3 regions of the Aeromicrobium sp. S22 genome follow, and region 3 is predicted to be linked to each of the others. Evidence: predicted binding sites of a transcription regulator. Region 3 holds the regulator's gene; each other region holds the start of a gene.

Region 1 (5,080 bases), on a different contig from region 3:
CCGGCCGGTACGTGGGCCTCGGCGCGGTGCTGTGCACGCTCTTCGCCATCCTCCGGGCTTCGGAGCCCGAGAGGATGGGGCTGTGGGTATACGGGGTGTCTGCGGTGGTTGGCTCTGCCGTCTGCGCCGCGCTGATACTCGTGTTGCACGAAGGATTGCGGGCTCAGGGTCAACGGAGCGTCCGGGCCGGGCGAGTGCAGGCGATCGTCAGCGCGCTGGCGCTCGCGTTCTGGGGGTTCATGTCGGTCAATGCCACGGCCAGCGCGTTTGCCGGTGACTACCAGCTGCCCGTCATGGTCTTGGCGCTTGTCGTCGTGGCCTTGGCGGTGATGAACCCGAGCGACCGCCCCATCGCAGTGTGGTTCAAGCGCCGTCCCGCATTGATCTGGATAGCCGTCCTGGTCGTGGTTGCGCTCCTCGGCTTCGTCCTGAGGTGAGCAGGATGCTCGACGAACGCCTCCCGGGCGTCCTGGGTTCCGTGACACCTGACCACTCTGCGTCGCTCTCTACCGCCCAGTAGTCTGGCGTGACCGTCGTCGCACCCAAGGAGCACCCGTGGCCAATCTCGCCGCCCTGCTGGAGAACTCCGCCGAGAAGTACGCCGACCGCACCGCGGTCGTCTTCGGCGACACCAAGCTGAACTACGCGCAGGTCAACGGAGCCGCGAACCAGGTGGCCAACCTCCTGGTCGAGCGCGGCATCCAGCCCGGAGACAAGGTCGCGCTCTCGTGCCCGAACCTGCCCTACTTCACGATCGTCTACTACGGCATCCTCAAGGCCGGTGCGACGGTCGTCCCGCTCAACGTGCTGCTGAAGCCCCGCGAGGTGGCCTATCACCTGGCCGACTCCGACGCGAAGGCGTACTTCGCCTTCGAGGGCACGCCCGACCTGCCGATCGGCGAGTCGGCGTGGGAGGGCTTCGAGGCGACCGACACGTGCTCGGAGTTCTTCTTGATCCGCATGGACGCCAAGTGGCCCGAGCCGCTGTCGCCGCCGGAGTACTTCGCGCCGCTCGTGGCCAAGCAGCCCGCGACGTTCGAGACGGTCGAGCGTGACGACGACGACACGGCCGTCATCCTCTACACCTCCGGCACGACCGGGCAGCCCAAGGGTGCCGAGCTGCGCCACCGCAACATGCGCGACAACGCGCTGGCGGGCGTCGACCTGTTCGGCGCCGACGCCGACAACCCCGACACGTACCTGTGCGTGCTGCCGCTGTTCCACTCGTTCGGGCAGACCGTGATCCAGAACGGCGCGTTCGCCTACGGTGGCACGGTCGTGATGCTGCCGCGCTTCGAGGCCAAGCCCGCCCTCGACCTGATGCTGCGCGAGAAGGTCACGTTCTTCGCCGGCGTGCCGACGATGTACTGGGGACTGCTCGCGGCGTTGGACGACACGGTGGACGTCGAGTCGCTCGCAGCGAACCTGCGGGTCGCTGCAGCTGGCGGCGCCGCGCTGCCCGGTGAGATCCACAAGCAGTTCAAGGACCGCTTCGGCGTCACGATCCTCGAGGGCTACGGCCTCTCGGAGACCTCGCCGGTCGCGTCCTTCTCGGTGTACGGCGAGGAACCGCGGGTTGGCTCGATCGGCAAGCCGATCCCCGGCGTCGAGATGAAGCTGATCCAGAACGACCTGGGATGGACCGACGTCGAGGACGGCCCCGACGCGGTCGGCGAGATCGCGATCAAGGGCCACAACGTGATGAAGGGCTACTACGGTCGCCCCGAGGCGACCGCGGAGGCCATCAAGGACGGCTGGTTCCGCTCCGGCGACCTGGCCAAGAAGGACGAGGACGGTTTCTACTTCATCGTCGATCGGTCCAAGGACATGATCATCCGCGGCGGTTTCAACGTCTATCCGCGCGAGATCGAGGAGGTGCTGATGGAGCACCCGGCCGTCTCGCTGGTCGCGGTCATCGGCGTCCCGAACGAGTCGCACGGCGAGGAGATCAAGGCCGTCGTGGTCAAGAACAAGGACCACGACGACGTCAGCGAGGCCGATCTCGCCGCGTGGGCCAAGGAGCAGCTCGCGGCCTACAAGTACCCGCGCATCGTGCAGTTCGTCGACGAGTTGCCGATGACGTCGACCGGCAAGATCCTCAAGCGCGAGCTGTCCTGAGACCGCCGTGGCAGGGTGCCGGAGGGCATCCTGCCACGAGGGTCGGACATCGAGTTTTGCCTGTTAAATCAGGAAAAAAGATGGCTAGAACCCTTGTGGTCGAACATCTGTTCGACTAGGGTTGAGTCATGAACCCGGAGCCGACGATCGACGCGATGCGCAACGCTGCGCAGGCGCTCTCGTCGGGCGACGTGCGGCAGAAGCTGCACGCGGTGCAGCAGGCGCAGGATGCGTTGGATGCCGCCAAGGCGGTGCTGCTGGCCGAGCTGCAGGCGTCCAAGGACTTCGAGCTCGACGGCGCCTCGACGTTGAACATGTGGGTGCGCAACCAGCTGCACCTGAAGTCAGGGCAGGCAACGACGTTGGTGCGCAACCTGCGGGCGCTCCGAGACCTGACCCTGGTCGCGGAGGCGGCGTTGTCGGGCCAGATCAGTGCCGCACACGTGCAGGTGTTCGTCTACGGCCTGGCCCATGTGGGGCTGGAGCCGATGCGTGAGTACGAGGACGTCCTGGTCGCGGTTGCGTGTGAACAGGACCCGGGTGCGCTGTTCGAGGCGGTCAAGGACCTGAAGGACCGGATCCACCCCGAGGACCTCGACGAGGCCTGGAAGGGTGGCATGGACAAGGAAGACTTCGCTGTCGACGCCCTGTTCGACGGCTGGCACATCACCGGATTCCTCAACACCGTCACCGGGCTGAAGCTGAAGAAGGTGCTCGACTCGATCTCAGCACCACGGGACAAGGACGACACCCGCACCGGCGCCCAGCGCCGGGTGCAAGGCCTCGATGACCTGTTGGACAGCATCCTGGGCAACGGCCTCCCGTCCGACAAAGGAGTGCGCCCGCACATGTCGGTCTTCGTCGATGTGGAGACCCTTGAAGCAGCGGCCGAGCGGGTGAAGCAGGAGACCGAGCGTCCTCACTTCGTGCCCGACCCCATGCCACCCACCGAGCCCGCGACCCTGGCCGGTCACGGCGCCATCGGTCCGCACCTGCTGATGTTCTTGTTCTGCATGTCCGGTGTCACCGGGTTCGTCCGTGAGCAGGACCAGGTCCTCAACGTCGGCCGCACCAAGTACGAGCCCACCATGAAGCAGCGCAAAGCAGTCCTGGCTCGCCAGAAGGGCATCTGCGCCACACCCGGCTGCCATCACACCCACCTCGAGGTCCACCACAGCGTGTGGTGGTCGCTGGGTGGCCGCACCGACCTGGACCAGCTCGTCGGACTGTGCGTCCGCTGCCACCACCTCGTGCACCGCGGGGCGTTGCACATCAGCGGCAACGCGGTCGACGGGTTCGAGTTCACCAACCGGTTCCAGCGGCCCGTCCGGCGACGACGAACCGGCTACCGCCGAGCCGCCTGACCCCTCCGGTCCGGCGGCCCACCGCCACGCCCGGGGCGCCGATACACTGGGCGCACCGACCACTCTAGGAGCGTCCGTGGCCCGCGTCATCGTCGATGTCATGCCCAAACCCGAGATCCTCGACCCCCAGGGGAAGGCCGTCCACGGCGCCCTGCCGCGGCTCGGCTTCAACGCCGTGACCGATGTGCGTCAGGGCAAGCGCTTCGAGCTCGAGGTCGAGTCCGCCGACGAGGCGACGCTGGCCGAGATCCGTCAGGTGGCCGAGACGCTGCTGTCCAATCCGGTGATCGAGGACTTCTCCGTGCGGGTCGACGACGACGCGGTCGCTCGATGAAGATCGGCGTCGTCACGTTCCCGGGGTCGCTCGACGACACCGACGCGCAGCGGGCCGTGCGCCTCGCGGGCGGCGAGGCCGTCGCGATCTGGCACGGCGACCACGACCTCCAGGGCGTCGACGCCGTCATCCTGCCCGGCGGCTTCTCCTACGGCGACTATCTGCGCTGTGGTGCGATCGCGAGCTTCGCCCCGGTGATGACCGAGGTCATCAGCGCGGCGCAGGGCGGCATGCCCGTGCTGGGCATCTGCAACGGATTCCAGATCCTCTGCGAGTCGCACCTGCTGCCCGGTGCGCTGATCCGCAACAACCACCGCACGTTCATCTGCCGCGACCAGACCCTGCGGGTCGACAACGCGTCGACGGCATGGACCACGGACCTGTCCGAGGGGCAGGAGATCGTCATCCCGCTCAAGAACGGCGAGGGCGGCTTCATCGCCGACGAGTCGACGCTGGACCGGCTGGAGGGGGAGGGCCAGGTCGTCTTCCGCTACGTCGGCGGCAACCCCAACGGCTCGCTGCGCGACATCGCCGGCATCACCAACGAGCGCGGCAACGTCGTGGGGCTCATGCCGCACCCCGAGCACGCGGTCGAGGACCTCACCGGATCCGGCACCGACGGCCTCGCGCTGTTCACCTCGGGCCTGTCGGCTCTGGCCTCGCGCTGACCGGAGCAGGCTGCTCGACCCGGTCGGACTGCTCGACAGCGGCAGACTGGGCCCATGGACACCGGGTCCGCGGACGACATGGCGCCCCTGCGGGACGCTGTGATCGCCTGCGCCGCTGACGACGCGGGTGAGGCGCGCCGGCTCGTCCTGACCCTGGCCGCTGACGTCGGCCTCCGCGCCGTCGTGCTGGTCGAGGGGGAGAGCGACCGGGCGGCGGTGGAGGCGCTGGCCCGCCGCCGCGGCCGTGACCTCGCCGCCGAGTCCGTCTGCATCGTCCCGATCGGCGGAGCCACCAGCATCCGCCGCTTCCTGGACGTCGTCGGCCCGGACCGGCTCGACGTCCGCCTCGGCGGTCTGGTCGACCGGGCCGAGCTGCGCTTCTTCCGGCATGCGCTGCAGGACGTCGGCCTAGGTCTGGACGGCTTCTTCGTGTGCGATGCCGACCTCGAGGACGAGCTCATCCGCGCCCTCGACGTCGCGGGCGTCGAGTCTGTGATCGGGGCGCAGGGCGAGCTCGGCAAGCTGCGGACGTTCGAGCGTCAGCCGTCCCAACGGCATCGCTCGCAGGCCGATCGGCTGCACAGGTTCCTCGGGAC
Region 2 (5,080 bases), on a different contig from region 3:
CCGCTGTCCTGCCTCACCGAGGCCCGGTTCGGCATCGTCTGGGGATCGATGGGTGCGGCCCGCTCGTCGTACGAGGCAGCCCTGGACTACGCCCGTACGCGCGAACAGTTCGGCCGCCCGATCGGCGGCTTCCAACTCACCCAGGCCAAGCTGGCCGACATGTGCCTCGAGCTGCACAAGGGGCTCCTCCTCGCGCTGCACCTCGGACGCCGCAAGGACGGCGTGGGGCTCACGACCGAGCAGGTCAGCTTCGGCAAGCTCAACAACGTCCGCGAGGCCCTCGAGATCTGCCGGACGTCCCGCACGATCCTCGGCGCCAACGGCATCTCGCTGGAGTATCCCGTCATCCGGCACATGAACAACCTGGAGTCGGTCCTGACCTATGAGGGCACGGTGGAGATGCACCAGCTGATCCTCGGCCAGGCGCTGACGGGGGAGAGCGCGTTCAGCTGACCTGACCCGCGACGACGGGTGCGGTGCTGCGTGAAAGACTGCTCCTCGGACATCTGACATCGCCACCTCGAGCGAGGCGGCTTCGAGCAAAGGCAGTGCGTGACCGATCTCGTGGCCTACGGCATCGCGATCCTGGCCCTCGCCATCGCCGCGTACGCGGGCTGGCTCACGTACCGTCGGGAGAACTTCAGCAATCCGCTGTTCTACGCCATCGCGGTGCTCGAGATCGCGCTCATCGCCCTGTTGGTCGGCAGCTCGGTCGCCCTCGGCAAGACCGACCGCGACGTGGACGGCGTGCTCTTCGTGTCGTATCTCGTCACGCTCGTGGTGATCCCGCCCGCCGCGGTGCTGTGGGGCATCGCCGAGAAATCCCGCTGGGGGACCGGGGTCGTGGTGGTCGCGATGATCACCGTGGCTGCGCTGTCGGCCCGGCTCCTCGGCATCTGGAAGGGCACCTATGTCTGAGCGGTCGGACACCTCCCACGGCTTCGGCCGCGCACTGGTCGCGGTCTACGCGGTGTTCGCCCTGGCAGCATCGGCCCGTTCGATCTACCAGCTCATCGCCAAGGTCGACTCAGACACCGCGGTGCCCTACGTCCTGTCGGCGGTCGCCGGCGTCGTCTACGTCGTGGCGACGTACGCGCTCGCGACGAACCGTCACCGGCTCGCGGTCGTGACCATCGGCATCGAGCTCGCCGGGGTGCTCGTCGTGGGGCTGCTCTCGCTGCTCGACCACGACCTGTTCCCCGACGAGACGGTCTGGTCGGACTTCGGCCGCGGCTACGGCTTCATCCCGCTCGTGCTGCCGATCGTCGGCCTGTGGTGGGTCCGTCGTTCGGCGTCGCCTCGATGAGCTCGGAGTACGTGCTGGTCTCGCACTGGTCGGTGGCTCGCTCACGCGAGGATCTCTGGGACGTCCTCGACGAGTGGTTGGCGACCGACGACCCGATGGTCTGGTGGCCCTCGGTGCACACCGAGTCGTACGACGGGAGCACGTTGCGTCTGCGGGCGCGGAGCGTGCTCGGGTACGCCTTGAGATTCTCGCTCGACGACCTGGTGCGGCAGCGGCCGGAGACGCTGAGCTTCACGTCGGACGGCGACCTGCGGGGCCGGGGCATCGTGACGTTCGTCGAGCTGGGGCCGTCTTCGTCCCGGATGGACATCGACTGGCGGGTCGCGGTCGACCGTCGGTGGATGAGGCTGACCGGCTGGTTCCTGCGGCCGGCGTTCGTCGCCGGCCACCACCTGATCATGCGTCAGGGCGAGCGCAACCTGCGGCGCTGGCTTGAGGCGCAGAGGGTCTAGCCGGGCGTCAGCTCATGCCGCAGCTGCTGCGGAAGAAGGTGAAGAACGCCGTCCGCTGCGCGCGCGTGAGCGGCAGGAAGTAGGAGGCGTTCTCGCTCAGCCCCGGGCCGTCGACGCCGATGCCGAACAGCGTGCCGACCTTGTCCTCAGCCAGCGCGTGCGGATCGCACCGGGCCGGCACGACCGACATCTCGACCGTGGTCGGCGGGTCTCCGGGGTCGAGAGCGACGTCGAGCGTGGTGCGACCGGCCTGGCGGAACAGTGGGGTCGACCTGAACCCGGTCAGGCGCACGCCCGTGACCCGACCGGTCGGGGCCAGCGTGATGGGGGTCCGCAGCACGGGCCGCCCGTCCTGGTTGCTGACGACCGGGTCGCCGACGGTGACGGTGGCCGCCTTCTCGAGGGTGAGCTGCGCGCAGTCGCGGTCGACGAAGTAGGCGGCGTTGCCGTACGGGTCACCCACCCGGACGCTGGACTCGCGACGCTCGCCCGAACCGATCCGGTACGTCAGCGCGACCCGGGCGTCGAGGGCGCCGCCGCAGCGCCCGCGGGGCATCGCGAACTCGAGGTCGGTCTCGTACGTCGACCCGATCTCCTCCGTGCCCGTCCACCGGACGGTCGCGAAGCGCGGCGAGGTGAGGACGAAGCGCTCCACGGTGAGCGGGCGCCGGGCGCCGTTGTGGACTCGCAGGAAGACCTCACGTCCCTTTCGCTCGGTGCGGCTCTGGTCGATGTGCACGCTGATCCCATCGGGCAGAGGCGCGCGCTCGACGTCCGCGCCACCACCGCACGCGGCCGACGACACCAGCACGACCGCGACGACGAGCGACGTGGGGCCTGTCCTCGCGCGGTGCATGGGCCCAGTATTGACCCGAGCTGCCCGAAACGGCACCGGATGTGGGCTGTCGCGTCGTCGATCACTTCGCCGCCGAAGGCGTCAATGGGCCGAGTGCTGAAAGGGGCGAACAGGGGGTGCTTGGCTCGAACGAACTCAGACACGCTGGCTCCTTGGTCTGGAGGGTGCGCGAATGAAGCGACTGGGACTCTTGCTGGCAGCGGCAGCGCTCATGACGTTGAGCGCGTGCGGGGGAGCAACAGCGACGAAGATTCCGCGGAGTCAGCAAGCAACGACCTGGGCAGGGTGCCCTCGGTGGTCGAGCTCCGCGACGCACTCATGGACGCCGGTTACGACTGCACAGGCTGGACGTAGGAGAACGTTGTGGACCTCGCTGCGGAGTCGGGTAGTTGCAACGACTCGGATGTGTTCAGCACGTTCGCCTGGGAAGGCGACCTGCAGGCCCAGCTCGATGTGGGCCGCGAGATGGACGGCATGCTCACCGATGCGGACGTCGAGCCGAACACACACCTCGTCGGACCCAACTGGATCTTCAGCGCACCAACGGCGGGCGACTACGCGGACAAGATCGGCGACACGATCGTCGGACCGCCGGGCGGCTCAACGTCTACGCCGTAACGATCCGCGCCGTAGAAGAGCGGTTTGCCACCCGAGCCCGTGAAATCGTCATCCCGTCGGATCGGAGCGGTGTCGTCCAGGCGACGGATCAACGCCCACGAGACCGTCATGCACGTTCAATTGCTCAACGGTGCGCGCAACTTCGAGGGCGATGTGCCCGATATAGGGGTGTGGAACCATCGATCCTGACGGCCCGTAGGGCAGGTGAGCAGTGAATCACGGTCGGCACGAAATCTACTGGAAAATCAGCGAAAAAGCGCCCCGCAGGGGTTGTGCGACGGGGCGATTCCGAGATACACTCGAACATACGTTCTAGTCCCCGATGTGGAGTTCCGCATGATCCTCGACCAGCTGTCCTGCCTCACCGAGGACGTGGCTGCGCTCGAGCCCTGGTCGCTGACCGGGGCGGAGGTCCGGGAGGTCGCCAGGACCGTCCAGCAGACCCGCACCGCGCTGGACGCGCTGATGTCCCGGCTGGCCGGCGCAGCCGACGCGATGGGATTGCCGAAGGACGACGGCGCCGTGTCCGTGACCGCGTGGTTGGCGTCGACGACGGGGATGCCGAAGGGCGAGGCGGCCAAGCTGGCGTCTCTGGCCCGGATCACAGCGAGCACCGAGACCACCCGGGCCGCATGGGCAAGCGGCGCGATCTCGACGGACCAGGCCAAGGTGATCATGCAGGCGATCGAGCGCCTGCCGGACTGGGTCGGCGAGCAGGAGCGTACGGACGCCGAGGCCCACCTGATCGAGCTTGCCGGGCGATACCACCTGGACGACCTGCGGCGGCTGGCCAACCGGGTGCTGGAGGTCATCGATCCCGACGGGGCCGATGACGTGCTCGGCGAGCAGGTCCGCCGCGAGGAGCAGAAGGCGTGGGAGGCGACCCGCCTGATGATCAAGCGTCGTGGCGACGGCACCACGCACGGCGCGTTCACGATCCCGGACGCGGACGCCGACACGCTGAGAGCCGCGATCGAGGGCATCATCGCCCCACGCCGTTCGATGATCAACGCGGCCAGGCACGGCATGGACGTCAGCGACTTCGACGCGCTGCCGCGTGAGCAGAAGATGGGCCATGCCTTCACCGAGCTGATCGCCCACTTGCCGACCGGAGCGCTGCCGCAGTCGGGAGGCCTGGCTGCAACGGTCGCTGTCACCGTCGATGTCGACGACCTGCGTACCGGGCGCGGCACGGCTACCAACACCTCCGGGACGACGACCTCGGCGAGCAAGGCGCAGCGCCTGGCCTGCAACGCCCGCCTCGTGGCGCTCTACCTGGACTCGGAGTCCAAGATCCTCGATCTCGGCGCGACGCGGCGCATCTACGACCGCCACCAGCGCCTCGCACTGGCCGTCCGCGACAAGGGCTGCGTGTTCCCGGCTTGCGATCGGCCACCGGCGTGGTGCGAGGCGCATCATCTGAACTTCTGGGCCGAGGGCGGGCCGACCGACCTCGACAATGCGGCGCTGCTGTGCCACTTCCACCACTTCTTGCTCCACGAGGGGGAGTGGACGGCGCGGATGGCCGACGACGGGGTCGTCGAGGTGATCCCGCCCAAGCGGGTCGACCCCGAGCAGAACCCTCGGCGGCACGCCAGGTTCGCCCGGCAGAGACCTCGAGCAGCCTGAGCGACACCGTCCGCCGCGACCTGCGGGGAGAGGCGGCGAGCCGGGTCGTTACAGTGTGTCTCGCCGGACGGCTTTGAACGTTGCCGACTTCCTGAGTGTCGGCCGCTGCCCCCGGCGCGAACAGATAGGGGACTGCATGTTCATCACTCGCACACGCCGGGTCGCCGCGGCCACCATCGCCACACTCGCCCTCGTCGGGCTCTCCGCCTGTGGCGGATC
Region 3 (5,080 bases):
ACCGGCGCGGACCAGCGGCGCATCTCGGTCACCTCGGCCAAGGGCGCCACGGTCACCGGGCGCGTCAAGCGCACCGGCGGTCGTACCAACAAGGAGATGATGGTGCGCCTGTCGTCCACCGACGGCAAGCGGGTCATCCGCACCACGATCACCAACGGCAGCGGCCGTTTCTCGGTCGTGGGCCTGCCCTCGGGCCGCTGGACGGTCTCGGTCAACACCGACTCGTGGCGCGGCATCGGGCGTACGTTCAACGGCAAGAAGGCCGTGACCGTCTCCCGCGGCAAGTCCTACAGCGTGGGAACGCTGCGCTTCCGGGGCTGATCTCGCGGCGGGGGGAGACCCCCTGAGAGTTTGATAGCCTGCGGTGGACCGACTGCTCGCAACCATGTTCTCGGGGAATCCGAATGAGACTGCGCACACCCGTCATCGCGTCAGCTGCAGCAGCAGTGATCGCGGCCCTTCTGACCGCAGCCCCGGCCGAGGCGGCGAGCTACAAGCTCTACGTCAAGTCCTCGCGCATCGCGATCTCCTCGAGCGGCAACGGCAGCGTCCTGGTCAAGTGCAGCTCCAAGAGCACGTGCAAGGGCAAGGTGTCGTTCACCGCCGACACGGGCAAGCCGCGCACTCGAAAATATTCGGTCAAGGGCGGCAAGACGACCCGCATCGCGATCGCGATGCACAACAACGCGCCGGTCAACCCGCACAACGCCCCGGCCGTCGCAGGGCGTGACTACAAGTCGGTCAGCAACGTGTCGGTCAAGGTCGACGAGGACAAGCCCCGCAACACCACGCACTACTACAAGAAGATCACCACCGAGACGCTCGTCTCGCGCCAGCAGATCACCGGACGGGTCACCGGCTACGGCCCCGTGCTGGCCTCGGACATCCGCGTCGACCTGGTCAAGCTGCTGCGCGGAGGCAACACCCAGCTCGTCAAGGGCCAGGACATCAGCGGCAACGGCGGGCGCTTCTCACTGGCGGTCAACCTGGGCGCCGCCAACTCGCCCAGCACCGCGTACCGGCTCCGGATCAGCGGCAAGGACCAGGACGGCATCCGCCGCTCCTGGTACTGGCGCGGCAAGGACGGCAAGCCCACGGGCGGCGGCGCGCACCTGCGCGAGGCGATGGCGGTCCAGGCCACCAAGACCAAGGACTTCGTGGCGGACTTCCGCTACGGCTCGATCTCGGGCACGACCGCCGCGGGAGCCGACGTCACGGTCGCCTCGCCGCCGGCCACCTACAGTGGCGGCACGGTCGTCACGCGCGAGCTCGACCTCCCGTACTGCGCCAACGTGTTCGGCCGCACCGAGGCGTCCGGCAGCGGTGCGTACGCCGTGACGTTCCTGCCGATGACGTCGTCGGGCAACAACCGCTACATGGTCGGCGCGCGCAACAGCAAGACCCAGGCCTGGTACGGCAAGGACAGCACCCGCTACGGCAGCTGCCACGACGCGACCAACTACAAGCGGTCCCGTGCCAACCTCATCACCTTGACCGCGCCGGTCGTGGGCAAGACGCTCGGCGCCTCGCAGAGCAACAACACCGTCAAGGTCAGCGCATCGTTCTCGCCCAGGTACAAGCCCACCGGTCAGGGCGACCGCTGGATCCGGCTGCGCGAGAAGGTCCCCAACGTCCCGGTGCTCGACGCGCCCGTCGTGGCCGAGGGACAGGCGTCGGCATCGGGCAACCGGACGTTCAAGAACCTCGCCCCGGGACGCTACTGGGTCGAGGTGGGCCGGCGCACCGGCTGCTCGGACTGGTACCCGAGCAAGTTCAAGGACAACAGCCTGTACTTCAAGGGCCTGGACCGCGGCTCGGAGAAGTGGAAGGCGTTCAAGCGCCTGCGCGACCTGTCCGGCAACGCCAACGGCGGCTTCGAGCGCATCGCGCGCACCGTCCAGCCCAACCCCGCCACGGGCGCGGAGCAGAACAAGATCGTCCGGGGCTACAAGGGCTGGATGTACCGCGGCTACTGCAAGGCGCACGGCGCGGGCACCGTCAACACGATGGACATCTCCGGCACGGGCCGCACGGTCACCAAGAAGACGAGCCGCAACCCGATCGGAGCGGTCGTCAAGGGCCGGGTCACCCGCGCGAAGGGCAAGACCAACAAGGAGATCATGGTCCGCCTCTCGTCCTCGGCCGGCACCCGCGTGATCCGCACCGACATCACCGACAGCAAGGGCGTCTTCTACGTCGCCGGTCTGCCGTCGGGCAAGTGGACGATCTCGGTCAACTCCGACTCGTGGCGCGGCATCGGGCGCACGTTCAGCGGCCGCCACTCGATCACCGTGAAGGCCGGCCGCGGCTACAACGTCGGCACCCTGCGCTTCAAGGGCTGACCGCGAACCTGAGAGGGTGGTGACATGACAGTCCTGGTCACCGGCGGCGCCGGCTACATCGGCTCACACATCGTCCGCGCGTTCCGGCTCGCCGGCCTGGACTGCGTGGTCGTGGACGACTTCTCCAGCGGTCACCGCGAGTTCGTACCCGAGGACGTCGTGCTGATCGACCACAACATCCTGGACACCACCGTCGTCGCCAAGGCCATGGTCGAGCACGACGTCGACGCGGTCGTCCACCTCGCGGGATTCAAGTACGCGGGCGTCTCGGTGCAGCGTCCGCTGCACACGTACGAGCAGAACGTCCAGGGCACGGTCAGCCTGCTGCAGGCCATGCACGAGGCGGACGTCGACAAGATCGTCTTCTCCTCGAGCGCCGCGGTCTACGGGACCCCCGACGTCGAGCTGGTCACCGAGCAGACGCCGACCGCGCCCGAGTCGCCCTACGGTGAGAGCAAGCTGATCGGGGAGTGGCTGCTGCGCGATGCCGCCCGGGCGTTCCCCTTGCACCACACGTCGCTGCGCTACTTCAACGTCGTCGGCTCCGCGGTGCCGGACCTCTACGACACGAGCCCCCACAATCTGTTCCCGCTGGTCATCGAGGCGCTGCTCGATGGGCGCACGCCGCGCATCAACGGCAACGACTACCCGACCCCCGACGGCACGTGCGTCCGCGACTACATCCACGTCGCAGATCTGGCCGACGCCCACGTCGTCGCGGCGCAGAAGCTGCTCGTCGGCGAGACGTTGGAACCGGTCTACAACCTCGGCAGCGGCGACGGCGTCTCCGTCCGCGAGATCATGACCGCCGTCGCCGACGCGACCGGCATCGCGTTCGAGCCCGAGATCACCGAGCGGCGTCCGGGCGACCCCGCGCGCATCGTCGCCTCGGGCGAGCTGGCGTCCCGCGACCTGGACTGGACCATGCGCCACTCGGTGGCCGACATGGTCTCCAGCGCCTGGGAAGCCCGCCAGGCCCACGCCAGCTGACCGCCTCCCCACCCCGCGCCCGCCCCCGGGTCGGTGCTTACGCCACCGTCTGAGCCAGAATTCGGCCTCAAACGGTGGTGGATCCACCGCCCCGGGGGCGGGGCGGTGCGCAGGGCCTCAGACCCGGCGGATGACCGCGGTGACCTTGCCCAGGATCGTGGCGTGGGTGCCGTCGATGGGGGAGTAGTCGTCGTTGTGCGGGAGCAGCCAGACCTGGCCGTCCTTGCGCTGGAACGTCTTGACCGTGGCCTCGCCGTCGAGCATCGCGGCGACGATCTCACCGTTCTCGGCGTCGGGCTGCTGACGGATCACGACATAGTCGCCGCTGCAGATGGCCGCATCGATCATGGAGTCGCCCGAGACCTCGAGCATGAACAGCGTGCCGTCGCCCACCAGGGACTTGGGCATCGGGAAGATCTCCTCGACCCGCTCCTCGGCCAGGATCGGGCCGCCGGCGGCGATGCGACCGACCATCGGGATGTTGACCGCGGACGGGGCGGCGTCGTTGATGCCGGTCTCGTCGAACGGTGCCGAGCTGCCGGCCGGCTCGGGAGCCGCGCTCATCGAGCGCCGGGCCGCCAGGACGTCCGGGAGGAAGATCTCCAGTGCCCGCGGACGGTTGGGGTCGCGCTTGACGTAGCCGAGCCCCTCGAGTGCGCGCAGCTGGTGGGCGACCGACGACGTGCTGGTCAGGCCGACGGCGGCACCGATCTCGCGCATGCTGGGCGGGTAGCCCCGCTTCTCGATCTCGTCGCGCAGGAACTCGAGCACCTTGCGCTGGCGCGCGGTCAGTCCGGAGGAGTCGGCGGGTCCGTCGGGGAGCTCGGTGACGTCTGCGTTGCGATCATCGGTCATGGCTAGAGGTTAACGCGGATCACACCCGATGTTCAAACATATGTTCGATGGCGTGTCGCGACGCCCTGCCCCTATCGTTGGCCGGTGCCCAAGACCCTCGTGAAGCCCGGTAGTCCTCGTTCGGCCGTCGTCACGGGAGGTGCGCGGGGCATCGGCCGGGCGATCGCGATCGAGCTCGTGGGTCGTGGCTACGAGGTCCTCGTCACAGACGTCGACGGTGAGGGCGCCGAGCGCACGGCGCGAGAGATCGGCGCGGTTGCCGGGATGCGGCTCGATGTCACGGATCCGGCCGCCAACCGCGAGATCGCCGAGCGTGCCCGGCAGATCGCGCCGCTCGGCGCCTGGGTCTGCAACGCGGGGGTCGGCGCGGACGGCGATCTCACCTCGCTGTCGGTCGACCAGGTACGCCTGATGGTGGACGTCAACGTCCTCGGCGTGATGTGGGGCGTACGCGCCGCAGCCGACGCGTTCCGCAACCAGGCGTCCGAGGGGATCCGTGGCGGTGAGATCGGGATCCTGGCCTCGCTCAGCGCGCACGCCCCGGTGCCGGGGCTCAGTGTGTACGCGGCCACGAAGGCCGCGGTGCTGTCGCTGACCACGTCGCTCGCCTCCGAGCTGCACGCCGACCGCATCCGGGTCCACGCGATCTGCCCCGACGGCGTCGACACCAAGATGGTCGAGGGCTTCGACGTCAACGGGGGTGCGCGCGAGATCCTCGCGGCGGGCGTCATGCTGACCCCGACGAGGGTGGCCGAGGAGCTGGTCGGGATGTTCGGCACCCGTCGGATCTACAAGACCGTGCCGCTGTGGCGAGGAGCCATCGGCCGCCTCGCGACGCTGTGGCCGTCCCTGGCCCTGTGGGCGGACCCACTGCTGCGCAGGCTCGGTGCCCG

Evidence for each region. Region 3 encodes LexA, which represses DNA repair genes until DNA is damaged. Its sites were predicted from a motif close to TCGAACANNTGTTCGA; they were not measured.
Region 1: GEV27_RS13990 (HNH endonuclease signature motif containing protein) is a predicted target of LexA. The motif match lies at 2,218-2,233, and genes of this name have one in related genera.
Region 2: GEV27_RS09560 (HNH endonuclease signature motif containing protein) is a predicted target of LexA. The motif match lies at 3,532-3,547, and genes of this name have one in related genera.

What each region holds. Positions count from the first base shown of each region.
Region 1 covers NZ_WJWV01000003.1:211,784-216,863, forward strand. Annotated here, with positions in the region: gene GEV27_RS13980 (hypothetical protein) at 195-437, shown strand; gene GEV27_RS13985 (long-chain fatty acid--CoA ligase) at 556-2,118, shown strand; gene GEV27_RS13990 (HNH endonuclease signature motif containing protein) at 2,247-3,482, shown strand; gene purS (phosphoribosylformylglycinamidine synthase subunit PurS) at 3,559-3,816, shown strand; gene purQ (phosphoribosylformylglycinamidine synthase subunit PurQ) at 3,813-4,484, shown strand; gene GEV27_RS14005 (TOPRIM nucleotidyl transferase/hydrolase domain-containing protein) at 4,539-5,080, shown strand, end outside.
Region 2 covers NZ_WJWV01000002.1:174,726-179,805, forward strand. Annotated here, with positions in the region: gene GEV27_RS09530 (acyl-CoA dehydrogenase family protein) at 1-453, shown strand, start outside; gene GEV27_RS09535 (hypothetical protein) at 553-918, shown strand; gene GEV27_RS09540 (hypothetical protein) at 911-1,306, shown strand; gene GEV27_RS09545 (hypothetical protein) at 1,273-1,758, shown strand; gene GEV27_RS09550 (hypothetical protein) at 1,766-2,614, opposite strand; gene GEV27_RS09555 (hypothetical protein) at 2,978-3,232, shown strand; gene GEV27_RS09560 (HNH endonuclease signature motif containing protein) at 3,569-4,861, shown strand; gene GEV27_RS09565 (hypothetical protein) at 4,998-5,080, shown strand, end outside.
Region 3 covers NZ_WJWV01000001.1:1,508,873-1,513,952, forward strand. Annotated here, with positions in the region: gene GEV27_RS07445 (carboxypeptidase-like regulatory domain-containing protein) at 1-321, shown strand, start outside; gene GEV27_RS07450 (hypothetical protein) at 405-2,342, shown strand; gene galE (UDP-glucose 4-epimerase GalE) at 2,367-3,332, shown strand; gene lexA (transcriptional repressor LexA) at 3,450-4,187, opposite strand; gene GEV27_RS07465 (SDR family oxidoreductase) at 4,272-5,080, shown strand, end outside.